3 regions of the Streptomyces sp. NPDC054813 genome follow, and region 1 is predicted to be linked to each of the others. Evidence: riboswitches for the same ligand, from Rfam matches in the RefSeq annotation. Region 1 holds a riboswitch; each other region holds the start of a gene.

The links. A riboswitch is a leader RNA that binds a small molecule or an ion and turns the genes downstream of it on or off. The one in region 1 is predicted to bind cyclic di-AMP.
Region 2: linked by a shared signal. The riboswitch ahead of ACWGJB_RS01695 (M23 family metallopeptidase) and the one ahead of ACWGJB_RS06985 (transglycosylase SLT domain-containing protein) in region 1 are both predicted to bind cyclic di-AMP.
Region 3: linked by a shared signal. The riboswitch ahead of ACWGJB_RS07935 (NlpC/P60 family protein) and the one ahead of ACWGJB_RS06985 (transglycosylase SLT domain-containing protein) in region 1 are both predicted to bind cyclic di-AMP.

Annotation. Positions count from the first base shown of each region.
Region 1 is NZ_JBSHAF010000003.1:194,187-200,362, forward strand. It holds gene fahA (fumarylacetoacetase) at 1-987, opposite strand, end outside; gene ACWGJB_RS06965 (carboxylate--amine ligase) at 1,263-2,507, shown strand; partial or broken gene ACWGJB_RS06970 (NAD(P)/FAD-dependent oxidoreductase) at 2,618-3,026, shown strand; gene ACWGJB_RS06975 (hypothetical protein) at 3,112-3,699, opposite strand; gene ACWGJB_RS06980 (HAD family hydrolase) at 3,848-4,654, shown strand; gene ACWGJB_RS06985 (transglycosylase SLT domain-containing protein) at 4,664-5,152, opposite strand; cyclic di-AMP (ydaO/yuaA leader) riboswitch at 5,156-5,353, opposite strand.
Region 2 is NZ_JBSHAF010000001.1:376,194-382,369, reverse strand. It holds gene ACWGJB_RS01700 (alpha-galactosidase) at 1-1,265, shown strand, start outside; cyclic di-AMP (ydaO/yuaA leader) riboswitch at 1,574-1,736, shown strand; gene ACWGJB_RS01695 (M23 family metallopeptidase) at 1,739-2,689, shown strand; gene ACWGJB_RS01690 (SGNH/GDSL hydrolase family protein) at 2,929-3,714, shown strand; gene ACWGJB_RS01685 (TetR/AcrR family transcriptional regulator) at 3,759-4,361, opposite strand; gene ACWGJB_RS01680 (N-acetyltransferase family protein) at 4,371-4,922, opposite strand; gene ACWGJB_RS01675 (helix-turn-helix domain-containing protein) at 4,921-5,523, shown strand; gene ACWGJB_RS01670 (MFS transporter) at 5,520-6,176, shown strand, end outside.
Region 3 is NZ_JBSHAF010000003.1:389,737-395,912, reverse strand. It holds gene pcrA (DNA helicase PcrA) at 1-1,964, opposite strand, end outside; cyclic di-AMP (ydaO/yuaA leader) riboswitch at 2,288-2,461, shown strand; gene ACWGJB_RS07935 (NlpC/P60 family protein) at 2,470-3,630, shown strand; gene ACWGJB_RS07930 (tellurite resistance/C4-dicarboxylate transporter family protein) at 3,924-4,892, shown strand; gene ACWGJB_RS07925 (hypothetical protein) at 4,896-5,249, opposite strand; gene ACWGJB_RS07920 (NlpC/P60 family protein) at 5,731-6,176, shown strand, end outside.

The DNA.
Region 1 (6,176 bases):
TGAGGCGCCGTTGACGGTCAGGTGGGCGAGTTGCTGGGCCGCGGTCCAGTACATGGTGGAGAACGGCGGCTCGGACACCACGTGACCGTTGATCGCGATCGACAGCCGCAGGTCGTACCCCGCGGGCTCCTCGGCGGAGTCGTCGAGGTAGGGCAGCAGCGGGTGCGTCCGCCGGGGCGGGGCGACCCGTGCGTCCTCCAGGGCGTCCAGCGGGGTGATCCACGCCGAGACCGAGGTGGCGAAGGACTTGCCGAGGAACGGGCCGAGCGGGACGTACTCCCAGGCCTGGATGTCGCGCGCCGACCAGTCGTTCAGGAGGGTGAGCCCGAACACGTGCTCCCGGTAGTCGCCCAGCGCCACCGGCCGCCCCTGCTGCGACGGTGCGCCGACGACGAAGCCGACCTCGGCTTCGATGTCCAGCCGGACCGACGGGCCGAACACCGGCGCCTCCGAGGGGTCCGATGACGCCTTGCGCTGGCCCGACGGCCGTACGACGTCCGTTCCCGACACCACGACCGTGCCCGCGCGGCCGTGGTAACCGATCGGCAGGTGCTTCCAGTTGGGGGTGAGCGGTTCGGCGGCGTCGGGGCGGAAGATGCGGCCGGCGTTCCGGGCGTGGTTCTCCGAGGCGTAGAAGTCGACGTAGTCGGCGACCTCGAAGGGCAGGTGCAGGGCCACCGCGGACAGCGGGTGGAAGAGGGGTTCGAGCACCTCGCGATGTGCGGGCACGGTCACCCAGGCGGTCAGGGCGCGCCTTACGTCCGACCAGGTGGTGCGGCCCGCGGCCAGCAACGGGTTGAGGGTCGGGCGGGCCAGCAGCGAGGCGTAGGGGGAGCCGAGCGCGAGAGCCGCGGCACCGGCGTCGAGGACGTGGTCGCCGAGGCGGACGCCAACCCTCCGTTCCGTGCTCTCGGGGGTCGAGAACACGCCATACGGAAGATTGTGCGGGCCGAAGGGGTCACCCTCGGGGACCTCGAAGGGGGGCAAGGGGGGCATGGGGTGGCTGCCTCGCTCTCATCCGTGCCGCGCCGGGCCGACTATGTGGTGACGTCGCTCTGGCGTTGCGCGGCATTCCATGTGGTCGCGCCACACGTTACGGGTGAGTTGGCTGTCGTGGCAGTGTCTAAAGAGTTCGCAATGTCCGAATAAGCCTTGTCGGAGGGGGCAATTCCGGCTTAGCGTCCTTTGGGGGACACGGACGGGGTGGGTCCGGTCCGTAGGGGGGACACGTGGGGGGACCCGTGGCCGGGAATGCCGTCAGCATGCCGTTCGATGCGGATCGCGACGTGCCGGGCCTGATTGTCAAGTTCGGCGACTATCCGCTGCATCACGGTGGGGTCGGCGCGATTCGCAGTCTGGGCCGCTTGGGCGTTCCCATGTACGCGATCACGGAGGACGCCTACACGCCGGCGGCCTCCTCCCGGTATCTCAAACGGGCGTTCGTGTGGCCGACGACAGGCGCCGAAGAACCGGATCATCTCGTCGAGGGACTGCTGCGCATCGGCCGCCGCATCGGCCGTCCGACCGTGCTGATCCCCACCGACGAGGAGGCCGCCGTCCTGATCGCCGAGCACCAGGACGCGCTCGGCGACCGTTTTCTCTTCCCGCGCGTGGAGGCCGCGCTGCCGCGCCGGCTCGCCAGCAAGCAGGGGCTGCACGAACTGTGCGTGGAACACGGCATCCCCAGTCCGGCGGCCGCCTTCCCGGAGTCGTACGACGACATCGTCGACTTCGCCGAGAAGGCCCGCTTCCCGATCGTCGCCAAGAACCGCGAGGCCTTCGTCCGGCGCAGTCAACCCGCCGTCAACGGCACGACGAAGATCGCCACTCGCGAGGGACTGCTCACTCTCGCGCGTGACTGGGGCACCCATCCGGGTGTCATCCTCCAGGAGTACCTCCCGAGGGAGGACGCCGAGGACTGGATCGTGCACGCCTACTTCGACGCCGACTCGAACCCGCGTGCCCTGTTCACCGGCGTCAAGGTGCGCTCGTGGCCGCCGCACGCGGGTATGACGGCGAACGCGTACGTCGTCGACAACCCGGAACTCGCCGATCTCGCCGCGCGTTTCATCAAACAGATCGGCTTCAGCGGCATCATCGACCTCGACCTGCGCTTCGACCGCCGCGACGGGCAGTACAAGCTGCTCGACTTCAACCCGCGCATGGGCGCCCAGTTCCGGCTCTTCGAGAGCGAGTCGGGGGTGGACGTGGTCCGCGCCATGCACCTGGATCTGACCGGGCGCCGCGTTCCGGAGGGGGAACAGCGGGCCGGCCACCGGTACGTCGTGGAGAACATCGACCTGCCCGCCCTCCTCGCCTACCGCCGCAGCGGCTACACGACGCCGCACGCGCCGGAGCGGCCGAGCGGGACCGAGCTGGCCTGGCTCGCGGGTGACGACCCGCTGCCGTTCGTCACGATGCTCGCCCGCTTCGTGCGTCCGGGCGCGAAGCACCTCTATCAGCTGTGGCGCACCAACCGCCGCGGCTCCGGCACCTCCACGAAGTAGGCGCCACGTTCCCGGGGAGGGACTTCGTGATCCAACCGGTAGCAGTCATCGGCGCCGGGCCCTTCGGCCTGTCCACCGCCGCCCACCTGCGGGCACGCGGCATCCCCGTCCGGGTCTTCGGCGACCCCATGGTCAGCTGGCGCGACCGCTTCGAGGGCAAGGTCCAGGTCCACGAGGTCGCCGGAGTGACCGGCGCCGACACCTCCGACGGTGCCCCCGTCCTCACCGTCCGCACCCACGACGGCCGTACCGACCGGCTCACCGCCGACCACGTCGTCGCCGCCACCGGCTACCACGTGGACACTGCGGCGATGGACTTCCTCGGCCCCGAGCTGCGTACCCGCGTCGCGGTCGGCCGCGGCGCCCCGAAACTCGGCGCCGGATACGTCTCCTCCGTCCCCGGCCTCTTTCACCGGCCTGCCCGCGGCGGCCTCGTACGGCCCGGTGATGCGGTTCGTGTGCGGTACGGAGTTCGCCTCGCCGCGTCTGGCCAAGCACCTGGCGGCCGCCCTCGCCTGACAACCGCCCCGGGGCCGGCCCACCACATGCCCCCGGAGCCGGGGCGTCACCCGTCCCGGGGCCGGGCTGCCACCCGGCCCCGGGGCTACGCCTGCTCGGCCGCCCGCTGCCAGGCCAGGAACTCCTCGATCAGCTCGGGAGGGTTGGCCGCCTCCGTGGCCTCGACCTCCCAGCCCGGGCAGTACATGTCGAAGACCACCACCGGCAGCGCCCGGCCGAGGGCCTTCTCGATACGGCCGCCGGAATGCAGATCCCGCGCCAGCCGTATGCACGCGTCGGCGAAGTGCAGCCCCAACAGGTCGTGCTTCGCGTCCAGTTCGGCGTCGTCGCCGTCCCCGTCGAACCAGAGTCCGAGCCGCCGGACCTCCTCGGTGTACAGCGCGCCGCCGACCGGGTCCTCGGGACAGTTGCCGAGCATCTCGAAGCCGTCGAGGAGCCAGCACGCGTAGTTCCAGCGCGCCTCGCCGGGGTCCGTAGGGTTCCGTTCGGCCTCGTACTGGCTCTCGGTGTTGTAGCCGATCGCCACGTACGGTCTGCGGTCGTCGTCCTCGACCCGCCAGATGCGGAACGACAGCGCGTAGATCTCCGGCCGCGGCTCCCGCGGGAACCGCTCCAGCACCCCGGTCGCCGCCTCCAGCAGGTGCGCCCGGAAGTCCCCCGGTACGTCCGTCACCACGCCCGCCCCCGTCCGATCGGTGCCGTCGACCCACCGCCAACGTAACGCGCCCTACTGACAACGCCCCATCACCGGGACGGCGGGCGCCACTTGAGGCCGGAACGCACAGTGAGTCTCAGCGGCGTGCTGTCCGTATTCTCTGATCATGGTCGCACCCACCCCGTACGCACTGATCGCCACCGACCTGGACGGCACGCTGCTGCGCGCCGACGACACCCTCTCGGAACGGTCGCTCGCCGCGCTCGCGCGGGCCGGCCGGGCCGGCGCCCGGCATCTCGTGGTGACCGGCCGCCCCGCGCCGAGAGTGCGCCCCCTCCTGGACGACCTCGGCTGCACGGGACTCGCGGTCTGTGGCCAGGGCGCCCAGGTGTACGACGCCGGCGCGGAGCGGCTGCTGTGGTCGGTCACCCTGGACCGGGAGCTGGCGGAGACCGCCCTCGGCAAGATCGAGGCCGAGGTCGGGCAGGTGTACGCGGCGGTCGACCAGGACGGCGTGGACGGGCTCACGCTCATCGAGCCGGGCTATCTGATGCCCCACCCCACGCTGCCCGCGCTGCGCGTCGACCGGCGCGACGACCTGTGGTGCGCGCCCATCAGCAAGGTGCTGCTGCGCCACCACACCCTGTCCGACGACGAGCTGGCGGCGACCGCGCGCGCGGTGGTGGGGTCGCTGGCGACGGTCACCATGTCGGGGCCGGGGACCGTCGAGCTCCAGCCGTGCGGGGTGACCAAGGCGACCGGGCTGGCGCTGGCCGCCGGCCATCTGGGGCTGAGCCCCGAACAGGCCGTCGCCTTCGGGGACATGCCCAACGACATCCCGATGTTCGACTGGGCGTCCTACGGGGTGGCCATGGCCAACGCACATCCCGAACTCAAGGCGGTGGCCGACGAGATCACCTTGTCGAACGAGGACGACGGCCTCGCAGTCGTCCTCGAAAGACTCTTCGACTGACGGCGCCGGTCAGTACGCGCCGTGCACGTTGTCCATCGAGCCGTACCGTGCGGCGGCGTAGTTGCAGGCGGCGGTGATGTTCGCGACCGGGTCGTAGATGTCGAACGACGTGCCGTCCACGTGGTAGGTCTTGAACGTCGGGTCGATCACCTGGAGCAGACCCTTGGACGGGATGCCGGCGGCCGCGTTGGAGTCCCAGAGGTTGATGGCCTGCGGGTTGCCGGACGACTCACGCATCACGTTGCGGTAGATGCCGTTGTAGCTGCCGGGGATGTTCTTCTCGGCCATGATCGCGAGCGACTCGCGGATCCAGCCGTCGAGGTTGTTCGGATACCCGGCGAGCGTCGTGGAGGCCGTCGAGGTGGTGGAAGTGGCGGCGGAGGCGGCGGTCGCCCCGATGAGCGGCAGGGCGAGAACGGCGGCGCCGGTACCCACGATGGCGAGCGTGCGGACAATGCGGTTACGGCGGGGACGGCGGTGCTGAACGGCAGCAGACATGTCGTAGTTCCTCTCCGTCGCCTGCGGGGTGAGCTGTCGGGTTCGGGCCCGGGGAGTGCCCGGTCGCGCCGCCCTGAGGCGAGGCGACTTCACCCCTAGCCGTTCCGGTACGACGTCGGTCGGTGACGTCGGTCGCCCGGTCCGGCGACTTACCTGGTTCCCCCGCTCCTGCCGTGCGAATGGACTCGTCGATGGGTCACGACGGGCGGTGGCAGGATTCGGCGTCCGCCCGGCGAGCCGGAACGTATGCGAGAGCAGATGTCCGGAACAAGTACCTGATGCACACAACACACCGATTGACCTTGATCTGAGTCGTATGGGGTGCTTGATCCTTTGCGATTGCCAAGCCTCAACTCGCCCACAGGGAAAGGGCAGAAAGGGTCGCCTTACCGCCTCTGTGGCACTCAGGGCCACGTGACCTACTTCACGAAACGGCAATTACGGCGAATCGGACAAGAGGGATTCGCGGAATCCGTTTTTCCGGGCATCGGTGGAAAAGCTCCTCGCTGCCATTCGTGTGGATTGCCCTGATTGAGGCGAGCGGAAGTGGCACGCGTCACAGGTAATTCAGGAGATTGTCCGAATTGCCTTATTGGGTGGAATTCCGGCTGGGCGTGGGTGCACGGACGAGCCCGACCGGGTGAGGGTCGGCGGCGGGGCCGTCCACCCGGTCCGTCTGGTTCATCCGGTCGGGCAAGTCTCCGGTCTCGCCCTCCCGAGAACTCCGTACGGTCCGGGTACGCGCGCGGGTGCGTGTGGTCAGGAGTACGCGCGCGTGCCGCTGATCGGGTGTCGCGGGGAGGCCGACACTCGGCGGCTCTGTCCCGCCCGGGCGTCTCGAAGGCGGCCGGTCGGCCCAATACCCCGGATCGTGCCGGGAGTTCGAACGCGACGGCTGTGCATGATGCCGGTCACGCCGGGGGCCGGGGCTGCGGGCTCGCCGACCCGGCTGTGGCAGGGCGCCCGTCCGCGCGCGCATGTCCTCCGTGAGGGCGGAACCTCCGCCGTACCGCGTGTCGTTGTC
Region 2 (6,176 bases), on a different contig from region 1:
ACGGCGGCTTCGGCGGGGCCAGCCGCGCCTGGCACGCCTACCAGCGGGCGTACGTCATCCCGGACGCCGACCGGGACCGGCCGGTGCTGTTCAACTCCTGGGAGGCCACCACCTTCGACATCTCCGAGGAGCAGCAGGCCACCCTCGCCCGGCGGGCCGCCGCGATCGGCGTCGAGCTGTTCGTGGTCGACGACGGCTGGTTCGGTGCCCGCACCAGCGACCGCGCGGGCCTCGGCGACTGGACGCCCAATCCGGACCGCTTTCCCAAGGGCCTCAAGCCCCTGGCCGACTACGTGCACGCTCTCGGCATGCAGTTCGGCATCTGGGTCGAGCCCGAGATGGTCAACGCGGACAGCGACCTGTACCGCGCGCACCCCGACTGGGTGCAGTACCAGCAGGGGCGAAAGCGAACGGAACTGCGCAATCAGCTCGTCCTCAACCTCGCCCGCGAGGACGTCCAGGAGTACCTCTGGCAGCAGCTCGACACCCTGCTGTCCAGCGCCCCGATCGACTACGTCAAGTGGGACTTCAACCGCTGCTTCACCGACGCGGGCTGGCCCGGTGAGCCCTATCCGCAGCGTCTGTGGGTCGACCACGTGCGCGGGCTGTACGCCCTGCTCGACCGGATCCGGGCGGCCCACCCGAACGTCGCCATCGAGTCCTGCTCCGGCGGTGGCGGCCGGATCGACCTCGGCATCATGAGCCGCACTGACGAGGTGTGGACCTCCGACAACACCGACCCGCTGGACCGGCTCGCCATCCAGCACGGCTTCAGCCAGATCCACCCGGCCCGGGTGATGTCCGCCTGGGTCACCGACAGCCCGAACCACCAGCTCAACGGGCGGGTCAGCAGCCTGCGTTTCCGCTTCGTCAGCTCCATGGCCGGGGCGCTCGGCGTCGGCGGCGACCTCTCGCAGTGGACCGAGGACGAGCTGGCCGAGGCCGGCCGCTGGGTGGAGCTCTACAAGGACATCCGGCCCCTGGTGCAGCGCGGCGACCAGTTCCGGCTGCGGCCGCCGACCGGCGGGCTCAGCGCGGTGCAGTACACGCTCGGCGACGAGACCGTGGTCCTCGCTTGGCTCCAGGCGCAGAGCTACGGCGAGCCGATGCCGGCGCTGCGGCTGCGGGGACTCGACCCGGACGCGTCGTACGAATGCCGCGAAACGGGCGAAGTGCATCGAGGTGCCGTTCTGCTGCATCACGGGCTGCGCACGGAACTGCGCGGCGACCTGGATGCGACGGTTCTCCGGCTGCGTCGCATCTGAGCCTTCTGTCCGAATTGGTGCCTTCATTGCGACTCGGTCCGGAATAAGGGGACGTGGCGTGACGTGCGTGAGGAGCGTCATATTCGTGACCGTCCGTCGCGCGTCATGTTCACGTAATTCCGGTGCTTTTCAAGGGGATTGGAAAAGTACGTAAGGCTGGAATTCACGGAGGGTGACCAGGAATTCCCGTAACGGATCAAGCGAAACTCGGACAGCCGGAATCTGGTGCTTGTTTACGTGCGTCCTACTCGCTTACGTTCGCCACGCATCCGGACGGAACGCCGAATCCTGCCGCCGCCCGGAGTCCCCACACACACTCACCCGTGCCCGGCAGGAGCGGGGGACCCACCAGGTATGACCGCCTGTTCCGGTTCCCGGGACGGCTAGGGGTGTAGTCACGTCTTCCCGCGTGGCCGGGCAGCTCCAGCCCGAACCCGACAGCTCACCTCGTAGGCGCCGGAGAGGAATGCGTCATGCCCGCGAAGGGTAAGCACCGCCGCCCCAAGTCCCAGCGTTTCACGCGCTCGATGGCCGTCGCCGGAACCGGTGGCGCCGCGCTGGCTCTGCCGCTCATGGGGGCCACCGGCGCCCACGCGGCCACCTCGCAGTCCGTTTCCGAAAAGACCACGCAGTCGCTGCCGACCGTCGAGAAGACGGCTGTGCGAAAGGCTGCCGCTCAGAAGACCGCCGTTCAGGATTCCGGCACCGGGAATTCCACGCATCGCATCTACACGGTGGTGCCCGGCGACTATCTCTCGAAGATCGCCCGCGAGCAGCACGTCGACGGCGGCTGGCACCGGCTCTACGCCGACAACCGGCAGGCGGTCGGCGACAACCCCTCGCTGATCCACCCCGGTCTCGAGCTCACGCTCGGCGGCCGCCATGCCGCGACGACGGACACCCCGAGCTCGGACTCCCGGTCCGAGACGCGGTCCCACGCGCAGCCCTCCACCCCCTCCTCGTCGTCGTCCTCGAACGCGGCCCCCTCCGCGGACGCGTCGACGACGACCGCCTCCGGTTTCATCCTCCCGGTGACCGGTGGCACCGTCGGCACCGGCTACCACGTGGCCGGCAGCATGTGGTCCAGCGGCTACCACACCGGCGTCGACTTCGTCGTCCCGACCGGCACCCCGGTCAAGGCCGTCGGCGCGGGCACGGTCGTCACGGCCGGCTGGGGTGGCGCCTACGGCAACCAGGTCGTCATCAGGCTCGCCGACGGCTACTACGCGCAGTACGGCCACCTCTCCGCGCTCTCCGTCTCGGTCGGCCAGACCGTGACCGCGGGCCAGCAGGTCGGCCTCTCCGGTGCCACCGGCAACGTGACCGGCCCGCACCTCCACTTCGAGATCCGGACCACCCCCGACTACGGCTCCGACATCGACCCGGTCGGCTACCTCCGCTCCAAGGGCGTCGCCGTCGGCTGACCCGGCACGCCCACTGATCTGACACGCACTCCGAAGGCCGGACCCCTGATCCCCGGGTCCGGCCTTCGGTCGATCGACGCTTCAACGCCGCTGTTCGAAGGCTTATTCCTGGCTTGGTCGAGTATTTAGGCGTGTCTTATCTCACCGTTCGTCAACCCCTTATTACGGTCGCGTAGGTCACAGTCGAAGGTGAATCATGGTCCGACGTGGCAGACGATTCGAAGAGTGACAATGCATCAGTGATCGGGTCGTACGTGGCGGTGGGGGACAGCTTCACCGAGGGCGTGGGCGACCCCGGCCCCGACGGGGCGTTCGTCGGCTGGGCGGACCGGTTCGCGGTACTGCTGTCGGACCGGCAGCCCGAGGGCGACTTCGAGTACACCAACCTCGCGGTACGCGGGAAACTGCTCGACCAGATCGTGGCGGACCAGGTGCCGCAGGCCCTGGAACTCGCCCCGGACCTGGTCTCCTTCGCCGCGGGCGGCAACGACATCATCCGCCCCGGCACCGACCCCGACGAGGTGGCCGAGCGGTTCGAGCGGGCCGTGGCCCAACTGACCGAGGCCGTCGGCACGGTTCTGGTGACCACCGGGTTCGACACCCGGGGCGTGCCCGTCCTCAAGCATCTGCGCGGCAAGATCGCCACCTACAACGGCCATGTCCGGGCCGTCGCAGACCGGTACGGCTGCCCGGTTCTCGACCTGTGGTCCCTGAAGACCGTGCAGGACCGGCGGGCCTGGGACGGCGACCGGCTGCACCTGTCTCCCGAGGGGCACACCCGGGTGGCGCTGCGGGCCGGTCAGGCGCTCGGCGTCGAGGTGCCGGCCGACCCGGACCAGCCGTGGCCGTTGCTGCCGCCCCGCGGCACCCTGGAGGTCCGCCGCGACGACGTGCACTGGGCCCGTGAGTACCTGGTGCCGTGGATCGGACGGCGGCTGCGCGGCGAGTCGTCGGGCGACCATGTGACGGCCAAGGGGACGCTCTCCCCGGACGACATCAAGATGCGGATCGCTTCCGTGGCTTGAGGCCGTGGGAGCGGGTAAGGGGCGGCATCCTTGCGGGCCGCCCCTTACTGTTCCTCGGGCAGCCCCAGTTCGCGCGCCAGCGCCTCGTCGACCCACTCCTGCGCCCGGGAGCGCGACAGGGCGCCCGGGTAGGAGGTCAGCTGGACGGCGAGCCCGTCGAGCAGGGCGGTCAGCCGCAGTGCCGAGGCCGTGGGGTCGGGGCACCGGAACTCACCGGCGGCCACCCCTTCGGCGATGACCTCGGCGATCGCCGCCTTCCACTGCTGGTCCAGCTCCTTGGTGACCTCCCGCAGGGCGGGTTCGCGCAGCGCCACCGCCCAGCCCTCGATCCACAGCCGCCAGCCCTTGGCCTGCCCGGTCGGGGCATACCAGCGCACCGCCGTCCGCAGCCGGCGCGACGCCGACGTGCGGCGGCCCAGCAGCTTGCGCAGATGCGCCAGGTCGTCCTCGGCGGCGTAGGCGAAGGCGGCGGACACCAGCTTCTCCTTCGTCGAGAAGTGGTACAGCACCAGCGCGTTGCTCACGCCGAGGGCCGAGGCGACATCGGCGATCCGTACCGCCGCCACACCCCGCGCCTCGATCTGCCCGATGGCGGCCCGCAGCAGTTCCTCCCGCCGCTCGGCCACGCTCAACCGCACTCTCGCCACGCGGTCACCCTAATCGGTCGCACCGCCGCGTGTGTTGCCGTCCCGGTCCAGCGGCAGCCGCATGAGCGTGAGGTCCAGCCGGCGGCCGAACTTGACGCCCACCTCCCGGACCGTGCCCGCGTGCTCGAAGCCGAACCGCTGGTGCAGCCGGACCGACGCGGTGTTCTCCGCCTCGATGCCGGCGATCATGACGTGGTGGCCGGCCTCCCGCGCCGCGCCGATGAGAGCACCCAGCAGCGCCGAGCCGATGCCGAGCCCGTGCCGGTCCTCTCGCACGTAGACAGAGTCCTCCACCGTGTGCCGGTAGCCGTCCAGCTCGCGCCACGGGCCGTACACCGCGAACCCGGCCACCTCGCCCGCCGCTTCGGCCACGAACGCCGAGCCGCGCGCCAGATGGGCGGCGAGCCAGACCGCACCCTCGGCGGGGGTCTGTGTGGTCTCGGTCCACAGCGCCGTCGAATGCTCGACCGCGTGGTTGCGGATCGCGCGCACGGCCTCCGCGTCAGCGGGGCGGGCCGGGCGGATTCGCACCGTCCCGTCTCTCTCGTATATTGGATTCATGTCCAACATAGTAGATCCGTCGACGGACTCCCTGGTGGCGGGGATCGCCGCCCGTGTCCGCACCGAGCGGGAGCGCCGCCGCTGGACCCTGGCGCAGCTCGCGGACGCCTCCGGTGTCTCCGCCGCGATGATCAGCCGGATCGAACGCGGCGAGAGCAGCCCCACCGCTGTCGTCCTCGGCAAGCTGTCCGCCGCGTTCCAGCTGAGCGTCGCCTCCCTGCTGGCCCTCGCCGAAGGCGCGCAGGACACCACGGCCGACACCGCGGGAGTGCGGCGCGGCGCCGACGCGGCCGAGTGGCGCGACCCCGGCACCGGCTACCGGCGCCGCCAGATCACCGGACCGCGGTTCCCGGCGGAGATCGCCGAGATCCGCCTGCCCGCCGGGGCCCGGGTGCCCTATCCGGCGGCCGCCTTCGCCTTCGTACGGCAGCTCGTCTGGGTCCTCGACGGCCGCTTGACCTTCCACGACGGCGACACGGTCCATGAACTCGACGCCGGCGACACCGTGGAACTCGGCCCGCCGGCCGAGCGCGTCTTCGCCAACACCACCCACGCCGAGTGCCGCTACGCCGTCGTCCTCGCCCGCGACACACAGCCGTGAACCCGCCCCTGTCCCGAGGCGGTACCTTCCTGCTGGCCGGCATAGCCGGGACGGCGATCGCGAACAACTACGCCGTTCAGCCCGCGCTCACCGCGGTCGCCGCCGACCTGGACGTGCCGCTCTCCACCATCGGCCTGGTGCCGACCGCCGCGCTCACCGGCTGTATGACCGGCTTCGCCCTGCTGCTCCCGCTCACCGATCACCTGGCCCCCAACCGCCTGGTCACCGCACAGCTCATCGCCCTGGCCGCCGCCCTCGCCCTGGCCGCCGCCGCGCCCGGCCCCGTCGTGCTCCTGACCGCGTACCTGTTCGTCGGCGCCGCCGCGAGCGTGGCGGCCCAGGCCGGAAACATCGCCGGCCGGCACGCCCGGCCCGGCCGCGCCGGATCCGGGGTCGCCGTCGTGGCCGCGGGCATGTCGGCCGGCATCCTGCTCAGCCGGCTGGCGGGAGGCGCCCTCACCGATCTCCTCGGCTGGCGGCGGATGCTCCTCGTCTTCGCGGCCCTCGCCCTGCTCGGCGCGCTCGCCGCCGCCACCCGCCTGCCCCGGCGACCGCCGCACGCCCTCAGCGGTTACCGTGCCACCCTCGCGGCACTGCCGGCCCTGCTCCTGCACCACCCGCGGCTGCGTCGCGCGGTGGCCGCCGGAGCGCTC
Region 3 (6,176 bases), 200 kb from region 1:
ACCGGGAACTCGAGGCCCTTGGCGGTGTGCAGGGTCATCAGGGTGATGACGCCGGAGCCGTCCTCGTCCTCGTCGGGGATCTGGTCGGAGTCGGCGACCAGGGCCACCCGCTCCAGGAAGGCGGACAGGCCGCCCGACGCCTCCTCCGCCCCGGACTCCTGCTCGAACTCCAGTGCCACGGAGGCGAGTTCCTGGAGGTTCTCGATCCGGGTCTCGTCCTGCGGGTCGGTGGAGGCCTGCAACTCGGCGAGGTAGCCGGTGCGTTCCAGGATCGCCTCCAGGACGGTGGCCGGTCCGGCGCCGGACTCCACGACCGTACGGAGGTCCTCCATCAACGTGTTGAACCGCTTGACCGCGTTGGTCGACCGCGCGGCCATGCCGTACGCCTCGTCGACGCGCCGGAGCGCCTGCGGGAAGCTGATCTTCTCGCGCTGGGCGAGGGCGTCGATCATCGCCTCCGCGCGGTCGCCGATACCGCGCTTGGGGACGTTGAGAATCCGGCGCAGCGGGACGGAGTCCTCGGGGTTGGCCAGCACGCGCAGATACGCCAGGACGTCCCGGACCTCCTTGCGCTCGTAGAAGCGGACACCGCCGACGACCTTGTAGGGCAGGCCGACGCGGATGAAGATCTCCTCGAAGACACGGGACTGCGCGTTGGTGCGGTAGAAGACGGCGACATCGCCCGCCTTCGCCTCGCCCGCGTCCGTCAGACGGTCTATCTCCTCGGCGACGAACTGTGCCTCGTCGTGCTCGGTGTCGGCGACATAGCCGGTGATCTGCGCGCCCGCGCCCGCGTTGGTCCACAGGTTCTTCGGGCGGCGGGACTCGTTGCGCTCGATGACCGCGTTGGCGGCGGAGAGGATCGTCTGTGTGGAGCGGTAGTTCTGCTCCAGGAGGATCGTCGTCGCGTTCGGGTAGTCCTCCTCGAACTGGAGGATGTTGCGGATCGTCGCGCCCCGGAAGGCGTAGATCGACTGGTCTGCGTCGCCCACCACGCACAGTTCGGCGGGCGGGAGGTCCTGCTCGCCCGGCGGTACGTCCTCCTCGTGCGCGCCGGTGCCGACCAGCTCGCGCACGAGGGCGTACTGGGCGTGGTTGGTGTCCTGGTACTCGTCGACCAGGACGTGCCGGAAGCGGCGGCGGTAGTGCTCGGCGACATCCGGGAAGGCGCGCAGCAGGTTGACCGTCGTCATGATCAGGTCGTCGAAGTCGAGGGCGTTCGCCTCGCGCAGCCGCGACTGGTACATGGCGTAGGCCTGGGCGAGGGTCTTCTCGAAGCCGTCGCTCGCCTGGGCGGCGAAGTCCTCCTCGTCGATCAGCTCGTTCTTGAGGTTGCTGATCTTGGCGCTGAAGGACTTGGGCGGGAACCGCTTGGGGTCGAGGTCCAGGTCGCGGCAGACCAGGGCCATCAGACGCTTGGAGTCCGCGGCGTCGTAGATCGAGAAGGCGGAGGTGAAGCCGAGCTTCTTGCTCTCCCTGCGCAGGATCCGCACGCAGGCGCTGTGGAAGGTCATCACCCACATCGCGTTCGCGCGCGGGCCGACGAGGTGCTCGACGCGCTCCTTCATCTCGCCCGCGGCCTTGTTGGTGAAGGTGATCGCGAGGATCTGGCCCGGGTGCACGTTCCGCGCGCCGAGCAGGTGCGCGATGCGGTGGGTGAGCACGCGCGTCTTGCCGGAACCGGCGCCGGCCACGATCAGCAGCGGGGCGCCGGCGTGCACGACCGCCGCCCGCTGGTTCTCGTTCAGCCCCTCCAGGAGGGCGGCCGGGTCCAGGGCCGGGCGGGCGGCGCCGTCGCGGTAGTAGGCGTCCCGCTCCGGGGGCGCGTCGAACTGCCCGCCGAACAGGTCGTCCGGAATCGGCTCCGGTACGTGCTCGTCCTCGGGCGGCGGCGGGGGTTCCTCCTCGTGGCCGCGCGGGGGCTGGAGGCTCGCCAGGAAGCTGTCGTCAAAGAGGCTGCTCATCGCTCTCCGAGTCTAGGGCGCCCCACCGACAACCGGTCCCCACCCCGGAAACTCGCTCCGGTCACCCACCAGAATCGGCCCCTCACGGTCAGCGATCACGCACCGTGAGCGCGGGCGTGCCCGTCAGCCGGGAGAGCGGACCCCCCGACCGCACCGGACAAGTCACCGCAGACCATCCCCGATCAACCGATCCGGCCGAGCCACAACACCAAGGTCACGAAAATGTATCGGGCATATCGCACATCAAACTTCACACAGAGCACACGAGTTGGCTAGCGTGCCGAGCAGGCCGTACGACCCCCACCGGCGAACGTCGCCGGGCCGCACGGCCTCCGCCGAGTCCAGGGTGCCGCCGCGCACCCGGAGCCGGGGACCCACACCGAACCTTGGGGTGAATCGGTCCCGACTTCCCACCGGGGAACGGACCGTAGGGCAACCCTTCCGAACCACCCGCCCGAACCCGACAGCTAACTCGGTAGGCGGAGCATGGAAGGAGTCGCCCCCGTTGGCGTCGCACCGCAAGTCGCGTCCGTCCGCAACGCGCGTAGCAGGCATACGCACCCCCGCCCTGGCCACCGCCGCCCTCACCTCCGTGGCACTGCTCTCCCAGACGGCCAACGCCGTGCCCTCCGAGGACGGCAAGCCCAGCCTGGAGGAGGTCGAGAAGAAGGTCGACGCCCTCTACCGGCAGGCCGAGTCGGCGACCGAGAAGTACAACGCGGCCAAGGAGAAGACCGGCAAGCAGCGCAAGCAGGTCGACACCCTGCTCGACGACGTCGCCGAGCGCACGGACCGGCTCAACAAGGCGCGTGAGGAACTGGGTTCCTTCGCCGCGGCCCAGTACCGGACCGGGGCCAGCGCACCCGACACGGCGACCTTCCTGCTCGCGGACAGTCCGCAGGACTACTTCGACCAGACGCAGCTGATGAGCCGGCTGACCTCGCGCCAGAAGGACGCGGTCGACGACTACGCCACACAGCAGTCCGCGACCATGGCGAAGCGGCAGGAGGCCGCCAAGAGCCTGGAGACGCTCACCGAGACCCAGGACGACCTCAGGACCGCCAAGACCACCGTCCAGACGAAGCTGGCCTCCGCGCGGGATCTGCTGTCACAGCTGACCGCCCAGGAGAAGGCGCGGCTGGCGGAGATCGAGAAGAAGCAGCAGGCGGAAGCGGCACGCAAGGCTGCGGAGCTCGCCAAGCAGCAGGCGGCGGCCGCTAAGGATGCGTCATCGTCATCGACGTCGACCTCCAGCGGCTCCTCTTCGTCCTCTTCGTCTTCCTCCTCCTCGTCCGACTCCGCCTACGGGACGAAGGCCGCCAAGGCGATCGCCTTCGCCCGTGCGCAGATCGGCAAGCCGTACGTCTGGGGCGCCACCGGCCCCGGCTCCTACGACTGCTCCGGCCTCTCCCAGGCCGCCTGGAAGGCCGCGGGCGTCTCCCTGCCGCGCACCACGTACGACCAGGTGAACGCCGGCACCACCGTCTCCCTCGCCAACGCCCAGCCCGGGGACCTGGTCTTCTTCTACGACGACATCAGCCACGTCGGCATCTACATCGGCAACGGCATGATGATCCACGCCCCGAAGCCCGGCGCGTACGTCCGGGAGGAGTCGATCTACTACGGCGGCGAGTCGATCATCCACAGCGTGGTGCGACCGGCCTGAGGGGCGCGGGCGCGCCAGGAGGGCGCGCCCGCAATGGCGCGGGCGCGGAGCGCGTGTGGTGAGGGCCGGGCACACCCAGATACCCACGCGCGCCTGCGTGCGCACCTCCGCCCGCGCCACACGCGCAGCCCAACCCCTCACGCACCCTTCAGGCGCCCCGGCCCACTCCTCCACCCCCGCCTGCTCGGCACCGCTCCCGCGCACCCCGCCTCTCGCGCGCCCTGCGCGTATTTCGTGCGCCACGCGCGCGTGCCCCGCTCGCGCACCCGGTGAGGCTCTCTAGCATCGGCGGCATGTCCGGCATTTCACCCCTCCGTGCCTGGTGGGCGCAGCGTCCGCCGGCGGCCGGGGCCGCTGTGATGGCCACCGGCATCATGTCGGTGGCGTTGCATCTGGCGGGGGCGGAGACGGTCTCCCGGATCGCTCTGGTGCTGGCCTGCTTGGCGTGGGCGGGGCTGGCCGCGGAGTTCGCCGTACGGCTGCTGGCGGACCGTCGGCGGTGGCGGGCGGAGGCGGAGACGCCGGGCGCGCTCACCGCCGTGGCGGCGACGACGGTACTGGGGACGCAGTTCTCGGCGCTCGGCCGGCAGACCCTCGCCGAAGCCCTGCTGGCGTTGTCGGCGGTGCTGTGGCCGCCGTTGCTGATCCTCGTCGTACGGCACTGGAAGCGGCACATGTCCGGTGCGGTGTTCCTGACCTGTGTGGCCACGCAGGGGCTGGCCGTGCTGGGGGCGACGCTGGCGGCGGCCGTGACGACCGCGTGGCTCGCGCACGCGGCGCTGGTGCTGTTCTGGCTGGGGCTGGTGCTGTACGGGTTCGCCGTGGCCCGTTTCGAGTGGCGGCAGGTGGTCGAGGGGCCCGGTGACCAGTGGGTCGCGGGCGGCTCACTTGCGATCTCCGCGCTGGCCGGGGCGAAGCTGCTGGCCGCCGACAGCGCCCGGCTGTACCTGTGGAACGACGACGACCGGGGTGTCCTGCGCACGGTGACCGTGGCGCTGCTCGTCCTGGCCCTGGCCTGGTACGCCGTGCTGGCGGCCGCCGAGGTGGCGCGTCGCCGGCCTCGTTACGACGTACGCCGCTGGGCGACCGTGTTCCCGATGGGGATGATGGCCGCGGGGACGCTGTCGGTCGCGGCCGCCGTGGGCATCCCCTGGCTGACGTGGCCGGGGCGGGTACTGGTGTGGGTCGCGGTGGCGGCCTGGCTTGCGGTGGCCGCCGGCGCGGTGGCGGTCACCCGCGCCGCGTTGGGGAAGGCTTCCTGAGGGTCACGTCCACAGCACGGCGATGAAGATGTTCGCCATGGTCAGCAGGCCCACCAGGCCGAAGGCGCCCTTCTCCACCTTCTCGTCGTCCCGCTTCACGTAGACGAGTCCGAGGATCACGATCAGCAGCGCCAGCTTCACGCCGATCTTGACGGTGTTGACGTGGTGGTCGTCGGCCTCGTTGAGGCCGACCAGGATCACACCGGTCGCGAGCATGGTGAACGCGCCGTGCAGCATCCCGGGGACGAAGCGGGCCGTGCCCTGGCCCATCGCCTTCATCTGGGTGAGGAAACCGCCGAGAAGCGCGGCGATGCCGATGATGTGCAGGCCGACGAAGAGATGGATGAGTACGCCCATGGCCCGGGAGCCTAATCAAGGTCCCCCGGGGCGCCGGGCACCGGCCCCTCCCTCCGCACCAGCCGCCGCCCGCCACCGCCCGCCGAAAGGCATCGCATATATGCACCCCATAGCACCCCGCGCCCACCGCTCGCCCCGGAACCGCCGTTTCGGTCATCCCGCCCCGTGAAGCCGACGGCTCCGGACCGGAATCCCGGTCACATACCGTCGGGTAACGATCCGGTCACACCAATTCCGTGCATCGCGTTACCAGGCCGACACAGTCCGGCCTAGCGTCCTCCCCCAGGTGACCGACTCCCCACCGCCGCCCGGGCCAGGGGCGGCAGTCGGACACCACCGCCGAGAAAGTCCGGCGGCGGCCCACTCCCCCTGTGCGGGCCGCCGCCGGACGCGTAATCCGCACCCCCGCGGCCGTATACGCCCTCCCCTGGCGTGCGTACGGACCACACGGCGGTCGTACGAAAGGACGTGACCAGTCCAGGTGGCAGCGCACCGCAAGCCCCGACAGCGCTCGCTCAGCGGCAGTACGGCCCGCACGGCCGCCACCCTCGCCCTGGCGGGCGCGGCCACCGCGACGGGCTTCGAAGGGACCGGACACGCCGAGCCGCAACTGACACCGGCGCAGGTGAAGACCAAGGTGGACCAGCTGTACCAGGAGGCCGAGGCGGCCACCGAGAAGTACGACGGAGCGAAGGAGAAGGCCGACACCGCCCAGCGGCGGCTCAAGGCACTGCAGGACGAGACCGCCCGCAAGCAGGACAGGCTCAACTCCGCGCGGGACGCGCTCGGGCTGGCCGCGGCCGCGCAGTACCGCGACGGCGGTATCGACCCGGCGTGGCAACTGGCGCTCTCCAGCGATCCCGACCGGTACCTGGACAACGCCGCGTTCGCCGAACGGGCCGGTGCCGCGCAGGCCGGCGCGGTGGC